Regions from separate parts of the Novosphingobium sp. RL4 genome, predicted to be linked through region 3. Evidence: riboswitches for the same ligand, from Rfam matches in the RefSeq annotation. Region 3 holds a riboswitch; each other region holds the start of a gene.

Evidence for each region. A riboswitch is a leader RNA that binds a small molecule or an ion and turns the genes downstream of it on or off. The one in region 3 is predicted to bind thiamine pyrophosphate.
Region 1: another riboswitch for thiamine pyrophosphate. It lies ahead of U9J33_RS07415 (TonB-dependent receptor); the one in region 3 lies ahead of tenA (thiaminase II).
Region 2: another riboswitch for thiamine pyrophosphate. It lies ahead of thiC (phosphomethylpyrimidine synthase ThiC); the one in region 3 lies ahead of tenA (thiaminase II).

What each region holds. Positions count from the first base shown of each region.
Region 1 is NZ_CP141944.1:1,492,185-1,497,055, forward strand. Features, by position in the region: gene U9J33_RS07400 (SH3 domain-containing protein) at 1-514, opposite strand, end outside; gene U9J33_RS07405 (DUF6438 domain-containing protein) at 516-2,132, opposite strand; gene U9J33_RS07410 (hypothetical protein) at 2,401-2,730, opposite strand; TPP riboswitch at 2,906-3,015, shown strand; gene U9J33_RS07415 (TonB-dependent receptor) at 3,063-4,871, shown strand, end outside.
Region 2 is NZ_CP141944.1:917,265-922,135, reverse strand. Features, by position in the region: gene U9J33_RS04465 (DUF72 domain-containing protein) at 1-479, opposite strand, end outside; gene U9J33_RS04460 (hypothetical protein) at 476-772, opposite strand; gene thiC (phosphomethylpyrimidine synthase ThiC) at 888-2,771, opposite strand; TPP riboswitch at 2,821-2,966, opposite strand; gene U9J33_RS04450 (SOS response-associated peptidase family protein) at 3,011-3,637, shown strand; gene U9J33_RS04445 (hypothetical protein) at 3,656-3,955, opposite strand; gene U9J33_RS04440 (arylsulfatase) at 4,484-4,871, shown strand, end outside.
Region 3 is NZ_CP141945.1:1,396,492-1,401,362, forward strand. Features, by position in the region: gene U9J33_RS23125 (potassium transporter Kup) at 1-898, shown strand, start outside; gene U9J33_RS23130 (YbaN family protein) at 1,159-1,512, shown strand; gene tenA (thiaminase II) at 1,529-2,191, opposite strand; TPP riboswitch at 2,247-2,369, opposite strand; gene U9J33_RS23140 (ANTAR domain-containing response regulator) at 2,496-3,077, shown strand; gene U9J33_RS23145 (ABC transporter substrate-binding protein) at 3,074-4,288, shown strand; gene U9J33_RS23150 (hypothetical protein) at 4,343-4,471, shown strand; gene U9J33_RS23155 (nitrate/nitrite transporter) at 4,606-4,871, shown strand, end outside.

The DNA of each region.
Region 1 (4,871 bases), on a different replicon from region 3:
ACTTATGGCAGACACGATTGACTGAAATGCAGGCGTTGCCGCAGGGCTTTCCCTTTTTGCAGCGTTTGCCGAACCATGAAAATCCACCGCCTGAGCCAGAGTCGTCAGTTGATACTCCTGTCGATGAGGGGCGCGAGGCAAAGGACTGGCGAGTGACAGGTGATGACGAGGAGACATGGTTCGCTGAGATCCACACGCGCCGGGCGTCCTTCATGACCTGGAGCCATTCGCCCGACCGCTTGATGATCTCGACGTTATCGCCGCTGCGGAAGTTTCCCGTGATGTGCCCTTTGGTTGAAGGCGCGTCGCGCGTCCGAAGGGTCGACGCTGAGACATAGACGGTATCGCCGTCATCATAGGCTAGCGCAGCCCCTGCTGGTTCCGTCAGTTCGGCATCCTCGCTGCCTGACGGATCAGGAGATGACAATCCACCTGTGCACTGAACCATGAGGAGCGAGCCCAGGACCAGGCAGAACACGTTCACACGGCGACCGATGGGGAAGCGGCCCGCCATTTCACTGTATCCCATGCGCAGCGAGCCATTCCAAAGTGGCAGGCCAATGACGCCTTTTCGCGGCAGCCAGAAGGGTTCCGTCTGGGTCCTTCACGCGGGGGTTGGCGCCTGCCCGCAACATTGTGAGTGCGATGCGGTCGTCATCCACTGAAAGGACAGGTGTGGTGCCGTCATTGGACTTGGCGTCCAGCTTCGCCCCCGCTTCGATGAGAACTTTCGTCACCGCCAGATCGCTGGTTCCCATGAGCGGAGTCCAGTCCAGGCTATCGCGTCCCTCCAGTGGAACGCCAAGCGTGATCAGGGTGCGCGCCATTGCAGCACGGTCCCGGCTGGAAGCCTTCCCGCAAGCCCCATAGGTTCCGCGAAATATGTGCAGGGCATTCCCGTCATTATCCTGCCCTTTGGGGTCGGCACCGGCATTCACCAGGGCCCGAGCTATCGGGGCGTTGCAGCCGACTCCCTCGGCAAGCAGAGCCGTCAACCGTGCCTTGGGTATCCGTGAAACATAGCCCTGCTTTGCCATCCGGTCGAACAGCTTTTGATCTCCCCTCTCTGCCGCAAATTCGGCGATCAGAACGCCAAGAGCCAGCGAAGAAGGGGAATTATCCTGCGGTCCGGCCTTAATGAGAGCGTCCAAACGAACTCCGGAGGCAAGAGCAGCTCGGACAAGGTCTGTCGGATCATTCCTTCCGAGTGAGGCTTGCGCAAGCCTTATGGCACTTTGAACGAGGTCTGCGCCGGCTTGAGAAGTGAAGTCGAACCGCTGCTGCTTGAGTAGAGCGACAGTACCGCCGTTGCCCCGAATCCACCGATCTGTCTGAGCCAGAGTATCCACGGCATCCTCGAGTTGGGTCATGCTCCGAGGCATGCCGACAGACCGGCCCACGTAATCGACCACCACCTTGGAGGTTGTGCCGACTCTCAGGGTGAGTTCATAGGTCGGACTATCCGTGACGCCGGCCGTGTAATCCGGCTTCATCCCCATGAAGTGCGCATCTCGAAATTTCTGGAACAAGGCGGCAGCCGCTTCAGGCTCGACGTTCGTTTCATGAGGGCCGGGCCAGAGTACATTGTACCCGTTGAATGCACGATGCACGTCGGCGGCGCTTCCGGGAAAGCGAGGATAATTGCTGGAGAAACGGACGCGGCCATCTCCCCTGATCGAAACCTCATAATCGGGGCACGATCCGTAACAGGCGGTCCTTCGCAGCGTAACCTCGGTATCCTGAGGGCTACCTTCCGGGAACGGGACTTTCGGGTCAGGAGCAGTTTCGGCGGCTTCGTAGTTGATCGTTATGAAGCCAACTGCCTGGACAGGATGCCCGTCGAACGACTGAGGCTTGAATGTCCACTTCCGCGCAGCTTCAAGAGCTGGCTTGGGGTCGAGCTTGTAGAAGTTGTCTCCTACCCGAGCGTCGATGACATGGCCTTTCACGTCAATGGTCACCAGGACGCCGACATTGGCTGATCCGTAACCATTGACCGTCTCCGGGCCGGAGAGGCGCTCCGATTGGAGATAGTAGATGCCCACCCTTTCGACCTCGTGCGTCGATCCGGAACAGGCTAAGAGCAGGGACAGTGCCGCTGCTGATCGCCATGCAAGGCCACCCTTCATCATCTCTCCCAAGGTATTGATAGGCGACCATATCACCAGAACTCTGCTTGATAGGCTACCCCTTAAACCGTAGAATACTAAGTTAGAAAATCATCGACTTTACTTGGTGACCGATGATCGTCCGAAAAGGGTTGTGAATTGATGGGGCCGCGGGCGACATCCCGTGGTCGCATTGGAACGATGCTGGGAATGGGTGACTAATTATACAATCATAATTTAGATCAAGTTTTTTAAGTTTTAGTCTGCGGTGAACAGGCATCACTAACCTGCGTTATCGGATTGTTGCGAAATCCAATCCGAAGCGAGGCAGATACTTTCTGAGCCGGTCTGCGTCGTTGGTGCTGTTGCGTCGCGCGCGCGAGGCGGAGAACAGGTGCCGTCCGGCTTCGGACAGGGAGGTACTCTCGCGGCATGTGTCCACGACGTAAGCCAGCTGGACGCGGTCAAAGGGATCGATCTCCTCCAGTCTTTCCGCGTCGAGGAATGCTGCCAGCTTATCCTCATTGCTGGCGTTGCTGACTGACCAGAGGCGCCCAAGTCTGGCGATTTCGTTGTCGACCGTCGCCAGATCGATGCGGCCCTTCGGTGCAAAAGTCGCCATGCGCGTGACGCTGCCGGCCAGATCGAGGCCGTGCGCGGGCGGCGGGATGAAATCGCGGAGGCAAAGAGCCGCAAGACTGTGGATCAGGATCCTCGCGCGTGGACGCCGGTGGGGCGGTAATGGTGTGCCTTGCTCTCAATAACGCTTCCCAGCCCGCATCTGACCGCCTAGAGGCGCCCTATCCCCGGGGGGCCGCTTATGCGCGGCTGAGAGGTGGTCTGCAGACCACGACCCGCTGAACCTGATCCGGTTGACACCGGCGTAGGGAGGGCTGGCGGCAGGTCCGTTGTCCCTCCAGATGGAGTGGACGCGAGAAGATGCCCAGTAAGACGATGCCCATTAATCTGCCCAATTTCCGTAACTTTTCCTGTCTTCGCGGCCTGACCGGCATCGGTGGTGCCGCGCTGGTTCTGCCGGCCTTGCTGGCCGCGCCCGCGGCGATGGCGGAGGCGGCCGACGATGCCGGCCCGTCCGACATCCAGGTGATCGGGCATCCCGATCCCGAGGGGCTGCTGCCGGACCAGACCGCGCCCAAGGCCGTAAGCGCCATTTCGGCGGACTTCATCCTCAAGCAGGCGCCGACGCTCAATGCGTTCCAGCTCGTCAACCTCCTGCCCGGCGCGAACGTGTCTTCGAGCGATCCCTACGGCCTCTCCACCGGTTCCAGCCTGACCCTGCGCGGATTGGGTCAGGACCAGATCGGCGTCGTGATGGAAGGTGCGCCGCAAAACGATATCGGCTATTTCTACGCCTATCCCTCGCAGTTCGCCGATGCCGAGAACGTGCGGCAGATCGCGCTGGCGCAAGGGGCCGCCGATATCGACGCGCCCGTCGTCGCCGCGGCGGGCGGGCTGCTATCGCTGACGCTCGACGATCCGAAATCGGAGCTGGGCGGCCTCGTCAATCTTTCTGCCGGTTCCTACGATGCCCGCCGCGTTTTCGTGCGGCTGGACACCGGCACGCTGGGGGCGAGCGGGCTCAAGGCCTTCGTCTCCTATTCGAACAACCGCGCGGACAACTGGCGGGGCGCCGGATACGACAAGCGCCAGCATATCGATGCGAAGCTGCTGCGCGAATGGGGCGACGGGAACCGCGCCAGCATCTCCTTCTCGTACAACGACGCCAAGACATCGAGCTATCCGAGCCCCACGCTGGCCGACTGGAAAGCCTCCGGCCGCGATTTCAACTACGATCGGCAGTACACCGAGGGCAATACCAACTACTGGAGGCTCTACCGCGCGCCGTTCCGCAACTTCTACGTGGCGGCGCCGGTTCATCTGAAGCTGGGCGATCGCCTGGCGTTCGACAGTTCGGCCTATCTCCAGCTCGGCCACGGCAATGCGCCTTACGGCACGCAGCTTGCCACGACCGGCAATTTTCTCGGCACCGAGGAATTGACCCAGCCGATCGCGCTGCCCGGCGCGGTGGACGGGGTGGCCACCGTGCTTGGCAACTGGACCGGCAAGCAGCTTCGCGTCGGCGATGTCAGCAAGCTTACGCTTCAGGCGGGCGCCCACACGCTCACCGCCGGGCTCTGGTTCGATTACGGGACCGACCGTGTTACCCAGTCCTACACCTCGATCGGCGCCGATGGGCATCCGGTGGACCAGTGGGGCTATCAGGACAAGGCGATCCGCACGGCCGACGGCCGCCTGCTGGCTTACGAGAATGCGCGGACCGTCACCGTCACCAAAGGCTTCTTCCTGGCCGACAGCATCGCGGTTTCGCCGCGCCTGAGCGTCGACCTGGGCTTCAAGGGCGTGGACGTGCTGCGCAACGGCCGCAATTACCTGCCCGGCCCACAGTCGAAAGTGCGCGCCGACAGCTTCGCCGCGCTGCCCCGCGCCGCGGTGCATTACAAGCTGGACGACCGGCAGCAGCTTTTCGCCAACATCACGACGAGCTTCCGCACCCCGAACGAGTTCGCGCTCTACAACAGCTATTACGGCGGCGAACTCGTCAGCCAGGGGAGCGGGGATCTCAAGAACGAATATTCGGTCTCCGAGGAGCTGGGCTATCGCTACATCGGCCCCAGCCTGTCCTTCTCGCTCACCGCCTTCCACTATCACTTCCGCAACCGCCAGGTGGCGACCGTGATCGACAGCGGCGGCGCGCTCGTCAATTCGACGATCAATGGGGGC
Region 2 (4,871 bases), on a different replicon from region 3:
AAGGCCGGGTCGCGGAAGCTCTCGTGGCGGGGCTCGATGGCGTGGCGCAGGGGCAGGCCCTCGTGCTTGTCCGGCAGCAGGGCCAGGAACGCGGCGATCTCGTCGGGATCGAATTGCTTGGTGGCGGCGAGTTGCCAGTTGATCGGGCCGAGCTTGTCGCCCAGTTCGACAAGGCCCTGCTCCACGAAATTGGTGACGCTCTCACCCGCTTCGCCCAGGTTCTTGCGGTTCGTGCAGTAGCGTGAGCCCTTCAGCGCGAACCTGAACCCGTCGGGCACCGTGTTGCGCCACTTGGCGAAGCTCGCAGGTTTCTGGCGGCCGTAGAACGTGGCGTTGATTTCGGTGCCGGTGAGGTGCTGGCCCAGATATTCCAGCTCCCGCGCCCTGGAGACGCCCTTGGGATAGAAAGTCTCGCGCCAGGGATCGTAGCTCCAGCCGCCGATGCCGACGTGGATCTCTCCCGGCGCCTTCGCGGTCATGGGGTTTTCTTCCGCGAGAGGCGGCGGCGGTTGGCGGTCACGCGCTTGCGATAGTGGCGAACGGCCTTGTGCGCGGTCTTCTCGGGAGAAGTCAGCCCGCCCATCGCCAGCGATACCGCCAGTTCGGCGTTGGCCTGCAGCTTTTCGGTGACCATCAGCACGTTTTCGCGATTGCTGCCTCGGCCGGTCATCATGTCGGTTGTGCGCATACCCATGACCATCATGGATTCGGCCCAGAGCCAGTAGCTGTCGTGGGCGAGTTTCATCCAGTCGCCATTGGCATTGCGGGACATGCAGGAACCCTTCGTAATGGAGAGCGACCCTAGCAGCGCAATCGATTCCCGCGAAGGGGAATTGGTGGGAGCGGAACCGCCGTCCCGGATTCGATCCGGGACGGCGGTTTCCAGGTCAATCGTGCTCGCGGTCTCCGGCGCCCATGTAAAGCTCGCTGCCGGTTTCCCTGAACACCTTGCTCATTTCGGCCATCCCCGCCTCCGCTTCGGAAATGGCGAGCATGCCCCCTTCTTCGGCGGCGATGAAGCCGGTCGAAGGCTGGTTCTGCTTCGCCGCGAAGTCCCGCACTTCCTGGCTGATCTTCATCGAGCAGAACTTCGGCCCGCACATCGAGCAGAAATGCGCGGACTTGGCGCCTTCGGCCGGGAGCGTCTGGTCGTGGTACTGTTCGGCCGTGTCGGGATCGAGGCTGAGGTTGAACTGGTCGCGCCAGCGGAATTCGAAACGGGCGCGGGACAGTGCATCGTCGCGGACCTTGGCGGCCGGGTGCCCCTTGGCCAGATCGGCGGCATGGGCGGCCAGCTTGTAGGTGACGACGCCGACTTTCACGTCATCGCGGTCCGGCAGGCCAAGGTGTTCCTTGGGCGTGACGTAGCAGAGCATCGCCGTGCCGTACCAGCCGATCATGGCCGCGCCGATGCCGCTGGTGATATGGTCGTAGCCCGGCGCAATGTCGGTCACCAGCGGCCCGAGGGTGTAGAACGGCGCCTCGCCGCAGGCCTCAAGCTGCTTGTCCATGTTCTCCTTCACCTTGTGCATCGGCACATGGCCCGGCCCCTCGATCATCACCTGAACGTCCTGCGCCCAGGCGCGCTTGGTGAGTTCGCCCAGGGTGTAGAGTTCGGCGAACTGCGCCTCGTCATTGGCGTCCGCGATCGAGCCGGGGCGCAGGCCGTCACCGAGCGAGTAGGCGACGTCGTAGGCCTTCATGATCTCGGTAATCTCGTCGAAGCGTTCGTAGAGGAACGATTCCCTGTGATGGGCAAGGCACCACTTGGCCATGATCGAGCCGCCGCGGCTGACGATGCCGGTCACGCGCTTGGCGGCGAGCGGCACGAACGGCAGGCGCACGCCGGCGTGGATGGTGAAGTAGTCCACGCCCTGCTCGGCCTGTTCGATCAGGGTGTCACGGAACACCTCCCAGGTCAGGTCCTCGGCAATGCCGCCGACCTTTTCCAGCGCCTGATAGATCGGCACGGTGCCGATCGGCACGGGGCTGTTGCGGATGATCCATTCGCGGGTGTCGTGGATGTTGCGCCCGGTGGAGAGGTCCATCACCGTGTCCGCACCCCAGCGGATCGACCAGACCATCTTGTCCACCTCGCTCGCCACGTCCGAGGCGACGGCGGAATTGCCGATATTGGCGTTGATCTTGACCAGGAAATTGCGGCCGATCGCCATCGGCTCGGATTCGGGGTGGTTGATGTTGGAGGGAATGATGGCGCGACCACGAGCCACTTCCTCGCGCACGAATTCGGGGGTTACGTAGTCCGGGATGGCGGCGCCCCAGTCTTGCCCGTCGCGCGCATATTCCTTCAGCATCGCCCGGCCGAGGTTCTCCCGCTCGGCGACGTATTCCATCTCCGGCGTGATGATGCCGCGGCGAGCATAGTGCATCTGGCTGACGTTCATGCCTGCCTTCGCGCGCAGCGGGCGTTTCACCACGTTGGGGAAGGCCGGGACGCCGCCCGAACGATCCGGGCCGAGCTGGCCGTTATCCTCGGGCTTCACTGCGCGGGCGTCGTATTCCTCGACATCGCCGCGTGCCACGATCCATTCGCGGCGCTTGGCGGCAAGGCCCGCTGCAATATCGATGGTGACGTTCGGATCGGTGTAGGGACCGGAAGTGTCGTAGACACGCACCGGCGCCTCGCCCGATCCCGGCTCAAGGCGGATTTCCCGCATGGCAACGCCTAGCGGTCCGACGTGAATCTTCTTCGACCCACGAATGGGTCCGGTGGTAACGCCGATCTCCAGCTTGGAGTTGATGTCGGCCATAAGCGATTTTCCTTCGGCTTATGGACGAAAGAAAGGTCGCGACAGAAGTGTCCTGTGGCCCGCCCTTCCCTCCGCCCGTGTTAACGGGTTCAGGTTCAACGGGTCGGGCAGCGTGACCTGCCCCTCTCAGCCATTTGTTTCCGTCCGGCTTTCGGGATTCGAAAGCCCTGGGCACAAGCTCCCCGGGGATGGCGGGGACGATAGACGCGGCTTTTCCAGCCGTCTAGGGCCTCACAGACATGCCGATCATCTATCGCCTCGACGCGCCCGCCCGCGAAGTCGCCCGTGCCATGGGCGCCGAAGCCGGTGACGATCCCTGGCCCGGCGGTTCGGTTTCAGGCGGCGGATTCGCGCCGGTGGTGACGATGGGCCGCGAGTTCGTGGCCGGGCCGCGCCCCGAAAAGCGCCTGCCGCGCCGCATGGTGCCGCGCCTCTGGGGCGTGCCGCCACCGCCCGCCGCCTTCGACCAGCGCCGCCACGGCATCCTCACCGTGCGCAATCTCGAAAGCCCGTTCTGGATCGGCAACTTGCGCAACAGCGAGTTCCGCTGCCTGGTGCCCGCCACCGCTTTCATGGAATGGGGCAAGGCAAGCCCGACAGACGGCAAGCGCCGCCAGAACTGGTTCGGCGCGGCCGACCAGCCGATCTTCGCGATGGCGGCGGTATGGAAGGACAGCGAAGTGCCGAGTTTCGCCCTGCTCACTTGCGAGGCGAACGCCGCCTTGCGGGCGGAAGGGCGCGATACGATGCCGGTGATCCTGCCGCCCGAAGCGCACGATCTCTGGTTGCGCGGCGACTGGAAGCGCGCCGCGCAACTGGTCCTGCCCTATTCCTCCTCCCTCATGACCCTGCGAACAGCGTCCTGAGCGACGGGAGAAACCGGCTCAGATCGCCAGGATAAGGGTATCGTCGGAACGCGGGGCCGCCGGTTCGAACGAGGGCAACGGGTCGAAGCTTTCGTCCAGCAGTTCGGTTGCGCCAAGCCCTGCCAGCTTGAACTGGCCCAGCCTCCGGTCTTCCTCGCTCCGCCAGTTCTTGCTCATGTTGAGCGCGCTGACGAACAGGTCGCCATGCCGCTCGAACAGCAGGTGCGGGGCAAGCTTGATGACGCCGCCATTGTATTGGGCGGTGACGGTGCGCTTGCGGGTGATCGCCTCCATCAGCTTCAGGCGTGTTTCACTCATGGACGGCATACCGGATAGGATTGGACAGGACTGTTGTGCACCGCAGCATAATGCCGGACCCGGCCGCCAGATGCAAGTCCGGCGCCGTCACTGCCGGAGAACTCCCGACGGATCAGGCCCACGCCGGGACGATGGTGCGGCGGCGCGGGCTTGACTCACATTCTCTATCAATTAAGTTGAGAATACACCCAAGGGGGAGCGATGGTCGGTCGCCCCTGCGTTCAATTCAGGTGCCGACCCGCGGCTTTTGATCGGGATGCAGCTTGCTCCGCGTCACCAACAGCTAAAGCGCACGATGCCCGGGCGACCGCGCCAGCATCGTGATTCCCTCCTCATGAGGTGAAACGATGCGCATGAACATGATCCAGACCTGAGGCCGAAAACCGGAGCCCAGACTTGTGGGCCCGGCCTTCCCGCGCCGCTCCCGGCCCCCGCAGGGGCCGGCTGTTCCGGCACGCGCCATTTCCACGATCGGAACGTTCGTCACGCGCCGGCAGATGCCCGCGCCATGATACTTGGGGTAATTCCATGCATGTCTTCACAAGGGCAGCGCTGCTGCTTGCCGCGTCCTCGCTCGCCACGTCCGCGCTCACCACAGGCGCCATGGCGCAGGAAGCCAGAATAAACGTGGCCGAGGTGTTCACCGGCAGGGTCGGCCTCACCCGCGCCGATTCCGCCCCCGCTTTTCCGGCGCCGCCGCAGGCGCCCAAGGGCGCGCCGAACGTACTGCTGGTCCTGCTCGACGATGCGGGCTTCGCGGCAACTTCTGCCTTCGGCGGCGTGCCCCGCACCCCCGCGCTGGAAAAACTGGCGGCGGAAGGGCTTCGCTACAACCGCTTCCATACCACCGCGATCTGCTCGCCCACGCGCGCATCGCTGCTGACCGGGCGCAACCAGCATCAGGTCGGCTTCGGCA
Region 3 (4,871 bases):
GCTGAAGATCCTGCACACCAGCGCCAAGGCAGTGGGGCAGATCTACGTGCCGCTGGTGAACTGGGCGCTGCTGGTGATGGTGATCCTGCTGGTCCTGGGCTTCCGCAGTTCCGGCAACCTGGCGGCGGCTTACGGGATCGCGGTGACCGGGACGATGCTTATCACCGCCTGCCTGTTGGGCGTGCTGACCTTCACCGTGTGGAAATGGCACCCGCTGGTGGCCGGCGGGGTGACGCTGGGCTTCCTCTTCATCGACGGGCTATACTTCGCTTCCAACGTCACCAAGATACCCGATGGTGGCTGGTTCCCGCTGCTGGTCGCGGCGGTGGTCTTCACCCTGCTGACCACCTGGGCGACCGGCCGCCGCCTCGTGCGCGAGAGGCTGCACGAGGATTCGATTCCGATCGAGGTCTTCCTGAAGTCGGTGGGCGAGCGGGTCAGGCGCGTGGCGGGCACTTCGGTGTTTCTTGCTTCCTCTGTCGAGGGGGTGCCGCCGGGCCTGCTGCACAATCTCAAGCACAACCATATCCTCCATGACCGCGTGGTGATCCTTACCGTCGCCAATCGCGGGGTGCCGCACGTCGGCGCCGAGGATCGCTGCGATGTCGAGGATCTCGGGCAGGGATTCTACCGGATGGTCCTGCGCTACGGGTTCATGGACGAGGCCGACATTCCCGCCGCGCTTGCCGCCGAGCACCGCGCGGGCGGCCCGTTCAAGCCGATGGAAACCAGTTATTTCCTCTCGCGCCAGACGCTTATTCCGTCGAGCCGACCCGGCATGGCGCTGTGGCGGGAAAAGCTCTTCGCCTCGATGGTCCGCAATGCGCAGAGCGCGATGGAGTTCTTCAAGCTGCCGACCAACCGCGTGATCGAACTGGGCAGCCAGCTTGAAATCTGACGGCACAAGCCATTGTGCTGTTGAGAATTAGTCGCAACTGCGATAGCACGGGCCCATGGTGATCCGTGCCGAATAGCTCTTCCACCCTGTCGCCCCCGCCTGAAACGGCCGATCCGGCTGCCGCGGCGCCCGCTGCTTCGGGCCAGTCCGCTTCGGTCCAGTCCGCTTCGGTCCAGTCCACTTCGGTCCAGTCTCCGCAGCCGGTGTGGGCGCCCTCCGACGAGATCCTGCGGCGGGGCCGTCCGGCGCGGCTGGCGTGGATGGCGCTGGGGCTGCTGCTGGTGGGGATCGGGGTGATCGGCATCTTCGTGCCGCTGCTGCCGACCACCGACTTCATGATCCTGGCGCTGCCCTGCTTCGCGCGGTCCTCGCCCCGGCTGGAGGCGTGGCTGCTCAATCATCCCCGGTTCGGACCGGGGCTGCGGGCATGGCGGGCGGAGCGGGCGATCCCGCGCCCGGCCAAGATCGCCTCCCTTGCCGGGATGACCATCGGTTTCGTCTCGTTCTGCCTGATCGCGCGCCCCGGGCCGCTGCCGGCGCTGGGCGTGGCGGCGGTGCTGCTGGGCTGCGCGACCTGGGTGATCCGGCGCCGCGAACCGCGCGGCGAGAGCTGAGGCCGGACCTTAACCGTCAGATCGGCCAGCCCTCGCGGCGATAGGCCGAATCCCAGAACATCCATTCGAAGCGGGTGGCATTGCGGAATGCGGTGGCCATGGCGGCGCGGGTGGCGGGGGCGGCGTTGGCGGCGGCTTCGTCCACCAGGGCGCGCACGCGCGCGGTCGCCTCGCCGAACGAAGGGGCTGCGTAAGTGTCGATCCATGCCGCATAGGGATTGGGCGAGGCAGCGCGCGGCTTGATGTCGCAGCCGACTTCCCAGTAGACCCAGAAGCAGGGCAGGATGCCCGCGATCAGTTCCTCGTAACTGCGCGTGGCGGCAAGGGTGGCGAGATAGCCGGTGTAGCCGAGGCAGGCCGGCGTCGCTTCGCTGTCCTGTGCCATCTGTGCCGTTACGCCGAACCGGGCGAAGAACGCCTGGTGCAGCGCTTCCTCGACCTGCACCGCCACTTTGGCACCGTCCGAGAATTCCAGCCGGCCCGCCGCCGTGGGCGCGCGGGCGGCCGCGATGGCCAGCACGCGTGCATATTCGGCAAGGTAGAGGCTGTCCTGCACGATGTAGTGGCGGAAGCTCTCCGCCTCCAGCGTGCCGCCCGCCAGTTCGGCAAGGAACGGATGCGCGAGGATCGACCGGCGCAGCGGGGCGACCTCGTCCCAGATGGCGTCGCAGAAGCTCATGGCGTTTCGTCCTTGAAGATGGCGCCCGGCGTGAAGGCGAAAGTCATCGAGCCGCAGCAGTGCATGTCCCTATTCCTCCGCCGGTATGAGCCGGATCAGGTTCGCGGGTTTGCGGACTGGGAACGGCCCCGATCCGCCTCTCAGCCCTGACAGCGCCAGGACACCCCGTGGGTTGAAGATGTCACGGCGGCCTAGGAAAAGGCGCGAGCCGCGTCAACGGCCGGTGGACGGCGATTGACGCGGCACCGGCTCTCGGCGATGTGCGGGGAAACACGGGCACGGGTTCGATCAAATTGGGGAATCGATGAGAATCGTCATCATCGACGACAGCGGGCTGCGCGCGACGGTTCTCGAGGAGGGCCTGCGCGATGCGGGCTATGACGACATTCACATCGTTCCGCCGCGCGGCGCCTTCGTGGCCCGGCTTGAGCGGATGGCGCCCGATGTCGTCCTGATGGACCTCGGCAGCCCCAGCCGCGACACGCTGGAGGAGATGCTCACCGTCAGCCGCGCGCTCGCCCGGCCGATCGCCATGTTCGTGGATCAGTCGGACGAGGCGATGATCGGTGCGGCCATCGATGCCGGGGTTTCGGCCTATGTCGTCGACGGGCTCCGCAAGGAACGGGTCAAGCCGGTGCTCGAACTGGCGGTGCGGCGCTTCAATGCCTTCGCACGGATACAGGCTGAACTGGACGAGGCGCGCACAGCCTTGTCCGACCGCAAGGTGATCGACCGGGCGAAGTCGATCCTGATGGCGCAGCGCAGCCTCTCCGAACAGGAAGCCTATGCGCTGCTGCGCTCGGGTGCGATGAACCAGGGCAAGAAGATCGTGGACGTGGCGCAGGCGCTCATCACCGCCAGCGACCTGCTGGGAGGCGGAATATGACGACGGACCTGCGCATCGCCTTCCTGCCGCTGAACGACGTGGCGGTGCTTGCCGCCGCGCGGGAACGAGGGTTTGCCGAGGAGGAAGGGCTCGCGCTGGACCTGCTGCGCACGACGAGCTGGGCAACCTTGCGGGACCGGCTGGTCTATGGGCAGGTGCAGGCCGCGCACATGCTGGCGCCGCTCGCCGTCGCGGTGACGCTGGGGCTCAGCCAGCAGCCCGCCGCGCTTGCCGCGCCCTACAAGCTGGGCGTCAATGGCAACATGCTGGTCATGGCGAAGGATTTCGCCGCCGCGCTCTATCCCGATCCGGCCAGCCGCCTCGCCGATCCGCTGGGCACGGCGCACGATTTCGCCGGGGCCATCGGCCTCTGGCGCCGCAAGCCGGTGATCGGCGTGGTCCATCGCTTCTCCAGCCATGCGCTCATGCTGCGCTACTGGCTGGCGAGCGCAGGCGTCGATCCCGACCGGGACGTGGTGCTGCGGGTGCTGCCGCCCTCGCTGATGGTGGAGGCGCTGCTGGCGGCAGAGATCGACGGTTTCATCGCGGGCGAGCCCTGGGGCAGCGCCGCGATCGAGGCGGGCCTTGCCGAAACCGTGGCGGTGGGGGAGCGGATCTGGCGCCGCGGCGTGGAAAAGGTGCTCGCCTTCCGCCAGAACTGGCTGGAAGAGAACCCCGAAACCGTCGACCGGCTGCTGCGCGCGCTGGCGCGGGCCGCCGCGTGGTGCGATGCGCCGGAGAACCACGATGCGCTGGCGCACCTGCTGTCCGATCCCCGCTATCTCGACCAGCCGGCCGATCTCATCCAGCGCGCGCTGACCGGGCAGATCGTCGCGCGGGCGGGGGATGCGCCGATCTCCAATCCCGATTTCATGCTGTTCTCGCGCGAGGCGACGCCGTTTCCCTGGCGCAGCCAGGCGCTGTGGATCTATTCGCAACTCGCGCGCTGGGGCATGGTCGAACATACGCCCGAGAATGCGGCGAGGGCGGGGGCGGTATTCCGTCCGGACGTGTTCCGCCGCGCTCTGGCGGGCAGCGACATGCCGATGCCGGGCGCCAGCATGAAGCTGGAAGGCGCGGTGGCGGCGCCGCTCGCCGTGGGCTCGCGTCAGGGCGACCTGACGCTGGGGCCGGACAGCTTCTTCGACGGGCGCGTGTTCGATCCCGAACGGATCGAGGACTATCTTGCGGGCTTCGCGAAGCCGGATTGACCGGTTCGTTCCAGCGGCGGCGATTGCGCCCTTGCGGAAAATCCATCTGAATTGATGGACTTGCGCTTCTCCGGCGCCACCCTTGCGCGCATTCATGCGGCGATGATCACGGGCGGCGAATATTGTGCCTTGCAACATGAAGCGAATCGCCTGATGATACAGGCCTCACGCGATGTAGCGTGACCATGTTCGGATGCGCTGCTCCAAGGGCGGGGCGCCATCCTTACCGATATTCGCAGCAAAGCCGCTGACCGGGCTCACCAGAGGGTGACGTCCGGCCTGCGGCTTTTTTCGTGTCCGTTTATGGGGGACCTACGATGGCAACCGCTTACTGGAAACGTGATGGAGAGGCCGAGACGGCCGGGAATGCGCCGGTCGACGCGCCGACAACCAGCTTCTGGAAGGCCGGTCATGCACCCACGCTGATCGCCGCCTTTCTCTATTTCGACCTCGCCTTCATGGTGTGGGTCCTGCTCGGGCCGCTGGCCCCGGAAATTTCGAAGACGCTGGCGCTGACCCCGGCGGAAAAGGGCCTGATGGTGGCCACCCCCACGCTCGCCGGGGCGCTGCTGCGGGTGGTCAA